2 regions of the Janthinobacterium sp. GW822-FHT07A03 genome follow, and region 2 is predicted to be linked to the other one. Evidence: predicted binding sites of a transcription regulator. Region 2 holds the regulator's gene; the other holds the start of a gene.
The links. Region 2 encodes FliA, which starts transcription of late flagellar genes. Its sites were predicted from a motif close to CTAAAGTTTNNNNNNNNNNNGCCGNTA; they were not measured.
Positions count from the first base shown of each region.

Region 1: AC1RJW_RS28465 (FlxA-like family protein) is a predicted target of FliA. The motif match lies at 1,444-1,470, and genes of this name have one in related genera.

Region 1 covers NZ_JBXAKW010000016.1:33,508-35,706, forward strand. Annotated here, with positions in the region: gene AC1RJW_RS28460 (sensor histidine kinase) at 1-1,043, shown strand, start outside; gene AC1RJW_RS28465 (FlxA-like family protein) at 1,073-1,414, opposite strand; gene AC1RJW_RS28470 (PrpF domain-containing protein) at 1,583-2,199, shown strand, end outside.
Region 2 covers NZ_JBXAKW010000001.1:62,649-64,847, forward strand. Annotated here, with positions in the region: gene flhF (flagellar biosynthesis GTPase FlhF) at 1-85, shown strand, start outside; gene AC1RJW_RS00275 (MinD/ParA family ATP-binding protein) at 78-941, shown strand; gene AC1RJW_RS00280 (RNA polymerase sigma factor FliA) at 987-1,718, shown strand; gene AC1RJW_RS00285 (flagellar motor protein) at 1,700-2,199, shown strand, end outside.

The DNA of each region.
Region 1 (2,199 bases), on a different contig from region 2:
CCGTCACCCTGAGCGGTCCGCGCGCCATGGGACCCGGTCCACGCCCCAACGAAGCGGGCACGGCGCCACCACGCGGCGAATTCGGCCGCGGCATGCCGCCCGGCCCGCGCATGGACAGTCCCTACCGCACCTTCATTCCCCTGGGCGCCGCCATCGCCGCCAGTCTGCTGTTCGCCTTCTTGCTGGCCTGGTATTTTGCGCGCCCCATCCGCGACCTGCGGCAAGCGTTCGAGGCTGCTTCGCACGGCGACCTGGCGCCCCGTTTTCACGCCAGCGGCAAGCGCGGCGATGAATTGACGGACCTGGGCCGCGATTTCGACCGCATGACGGGCCGTTTGCGCAATCTCATGGAGAGCCAGACGCGCTTGCTGCATGATGTGTCGCACGAGCTGCGCTCGCCGCTGGCGCGCTTGCAGGCCGCCATCGGCCTGGCGCACCAGCAGCCGGACAAGATGGACGCCTCGATGCAGCGCATCGAGCGCGAAAGCGAACGCATGGACAAGCTGATCGGCGAGCTGCTGACCCTGTCGCGGCTGGAAGCGGGTGCGGGCTCCCCGCTCAGCGAAGACGTCGACATTGCCGAGCTGCTGCACGACATTCTGGAAGACGCCCGCTACGAAGCGAAGGCGCGCCAGGTGGACATCGTCCTGGCGGGCGACGCGGCCAGCGCCGGCGCCGCTGTCACGGGCCGGCCCGAACTGCTGGCGCGCGCCGTGGAAAACGTGGTGCGCAATGCCGTCAAGCATGGTCCCGATGGCGGCACGGTGGAAGTGAAGCTGTCGCGCCTGCATGACGGCAAGCAGGATCTGCTGCGCATCGCCGTGCTGGACCGCGGCCCCGGCGTGGCCAGCGCCGACCTGGCCAGTATTTTTCAGCCGTTCTTCCGCGCCAGCAATACCCAACACAGCACGGACGGCCACGGCCTGGGCCTGGCCATCGCCCAGCACGTCATCGGCGCCCATGGCGGCCGCATCGGCGCCAGCTTGCGCAGCGGTGGCGGACTCTGCGTGGAAATGTTGTTGCCCGTCAAAACGCCAGGCTGAGCTGGCGGCGAGTATTGCCCGAGATTTGCTTACGCCTGGGTATCGATGATGCTGCCCAGTGTGGAGGAGGCGGACTTGGCCGGGCCGACCGCCGTGTCGGTGCTGCTGGCCGTCTGCGTATCCTGTTGCGCCGCCTGCTGCGCGGCAGCAGCTTGCAACTGAGCAATTTGCGCCTGCAAGGCCTGGATCTGCTGCGCCAGCTGCTGCTGCAGCTTTTGCGACGCTTCCGTCTGCTCGCCCTTCTGCGACTCCGTCAACTGCTTTTGCGCCGCCGTAATCTGCTTTTGCAGCGCCGCGATCTGCGTACTGCTGCCCGCACTGGCGCTACTGGCCGCGCTGACTGCGCTGCCGGAACCGATTGCCGCTACCATACTGCCTCCCTGATTATTCAATACCTTATTATCGGCGCGCAAGGTACTCAATACAGGGCGGCAAGTGTAAAGGCGGGTAAAGGCATGTAAAGACGCCGCGCGCACCATCCAATTGCACACCGGCAAGAAAAACTGGCACACTGGCGCTTCCTGCCTTGACCACGACCCATGATGATGACGCCCCTGCTGCCCGCCCTGCCCGACCTCGTGCCCCGCCTGCGCTGCGGCGTGATCGAGTTTCCCGTCCACCACATGCGTGGCGGCACGTCGACGGGCCTGGTCTTGCACGGGGCCTGCGTGCCGGCCGAGCAAACGCTGCGCGAGGAATTGCTGCGCCACCTGATGGGCGTGCCCCAGTCCGGCCGGCAGCCGGGCAACCGGCAAATCACGGGCCTGGGTCGGGGCACGCCCACCAGCAATAAAGTCTTCCTCGCCGAGGTGGAACAGCATGCGGGCCAGCCGCGCCTGGTCAGCACCCTGGCCCAGCTGGCTGGCGAGCATGGCGATATCGACTGGAGCGTGAACTGCGGCAATATGTCGTCCGCCCTGCAACTGTGGGGACTGGACAGCGGCGTGATCGAGGCGCTGGCCATCGGCGCACACAATATCGATATCCGCAACACCAACACGGGCGTCATCACCACCTCGCGCATGGCGCGCGAACTCGATGGCAGCTTTACGGCCGCCGGCATTCCTGGCGTGACCGGCAACTTCCCCCGCGTGGACCTGTTCCTGCGGCAGCCGGCAGGCGCCAAGACGGGTAAATTATTGCCAACAGGCAATGT
Region 2 (2,199 bases):
GCAGTTTTCCGATGCCGAACTGCCGCTGCTGATGGCGCAGGCGGCCGCCCGCAACAATGAAGCGCGCGGGGTGCACCTTGGCTAATTTCGATTTCGACCAGGCCGAAGGCTTGCGCCGCATGCTGGCCGGCCCGCAGCCGCGCGTCATGACGTTCCTCTCGGCCACGCCGCAGGACGACAAGGGCGCCATGCTGGTCAACCTGGGCGCTTCGCTCGTCTACGGCGGCAATGACGTGCTGCTGCTCGACGCCAGCGGCGGCAGCGACGGCGTGGCGGCGCGGCTGGGACTGGCGCACGGCGCCAGCCTGCGCGACGTGGCGCGCCAGCAGTGCGGCCTGAACCAGGTCATCCACCAGGTGCCGCAAGGCTTCGGCGTGGCCAGCCTGGGCGCGCGCAACCACCTGATGGACAGCATGGACTATGCGGGCGAAGATGAACTGCGCCGCCTGGGCAAGACCTTCGAGGTGCTGGCGCGCCAGAGCGGCATCGTGCTGGTCGACGGCGTCGTGGCCGACGAGGGCGCCTGCTTCCCCGTGCCCTTGATGGCCTCGTCGGATATCGTCGTGCAAGTGTCGACCAGCGCCACCTCGATCAAGGCGGCGTACTGCCTGATCAAGCGCCTGAGCCAGGAACTGGGACGCCGTCCGTTCGGCATTCTCGTCACCGGCGCTTCCGAATCCGAGGCAAAAGTGGTATACGATAATATGGCGCAGGCGGCGAGCCGCTACCTGGCCGTGAAGCTGACCTCGATGGGTTCGGTGCCTGCCGATGAGTATCTGCACCGCGCGGCGCGCCTGGGCCGCAGCGTGGTCGATGCGTTTCCGCTGGCGGGCGCCTCGGTGGCGTTTCGCGGACTGGCCGAGCGGCTGGCCCGTTCGGCGGCGCCGGTGCTGGGCGGCACCTTGTACCAGACGGGGAGCCCGCACCAGTTCAGCGCCTGATACCAACCGTAGCACCAGATAAGACGAGAAAACAATAAGCAGCCTATGTACACGGTCAAAGGGAAATCGAACAAGGACTATTTGCTGACGGAGCACATTCCGCTGGTGAAGCGTCTGGCGCACCATATGAAGGCGAAATTGCCGCCTTCGGTCGAGGTCGATGACCTGATCCAGGCCGGCATGATCGGCCTGCTCGATGCCATTACCCGCTATGAAGAGACGCATGGCGCGCAGTTCGAGACGTATGCCGTGCTGCGCATCCGCGGCGCCATGCTCGACGAATTGCGCACCAGCGACTGGCTGCCGCGCAGCATGCGCCAGAACATGCGCAAGATCGAGGAAGCGATGAGCACCTTGCAGCAGCGCCTTGGCCACCCGCCGACGGAGTCGGAAGTGGCGAAACTGCTGAAAATGTCGCTGGCCGACTACCAGGAAATGCTGGGCGACGGCGGCGGCCACCAGCTGGTGTACTACGAAGACTTTCATGACCCGGACGGCAATGACAGCTTCCTCGACCGCCACTGCGTGGACGAGGACAGCGACCCCTTGCGTTCCCTGCTCGATACCGATTTCCGGCAATCCGTGATCGATGCCATCGACGCGCTGCCGCCACGCGAGAAAATACTCATGGGCCTGTATTACGAAGAAGAGCTGAACCTGAAGGAGATCGGCGCGGTGATGGGCGTATCCGAATCGCGCGTCTCGCAGCTGCATACCCAGGCCGTCGCGCGCCTGCGCGCAACCTTGAGGGAGCAGGCGTGGACTGGTCCAGCGTAATCGGGCTGCTCCTGGCGCTGGCGGGCCTGCTGGTCGGCCAGGCACTGGAAGGCGGCAAGATGGCCTCCCTGCTGCAGCCGGCCGCCTTTGCCATCGTCATCGTCGGCACCTTCGGCGCCGTGCTGCTGCAGACGCGGCTGCGCACTTTTGTCCGCGGCCTGGAAATGCTGCGCTGGGTCTTCCTGCCGCCGTCCGACACGCGCGCCGCGCTGGCGCGCGACATCGGGCAATGGAGCCTGACGGCCCGCCGCGACGGCCCGCTGGCGCTCGAACGCCTGATGGAAAACACGGCCGACCGCTTCAACGCCAAGGGTTTGCGCATGATCGTCGACGGCATCGCGCCCGACAAGCTGCGCCAGCTGCTCGACGTGGAAATCTCCGCCTATGAAATGGCCGAGCGCCAGGCCGTCAAGGTGTGGGAATCGGCGGCCGGCTATTCGCCCACCATCGGCATCCTGGGGGCCGTGCTCGGTTTGATCCA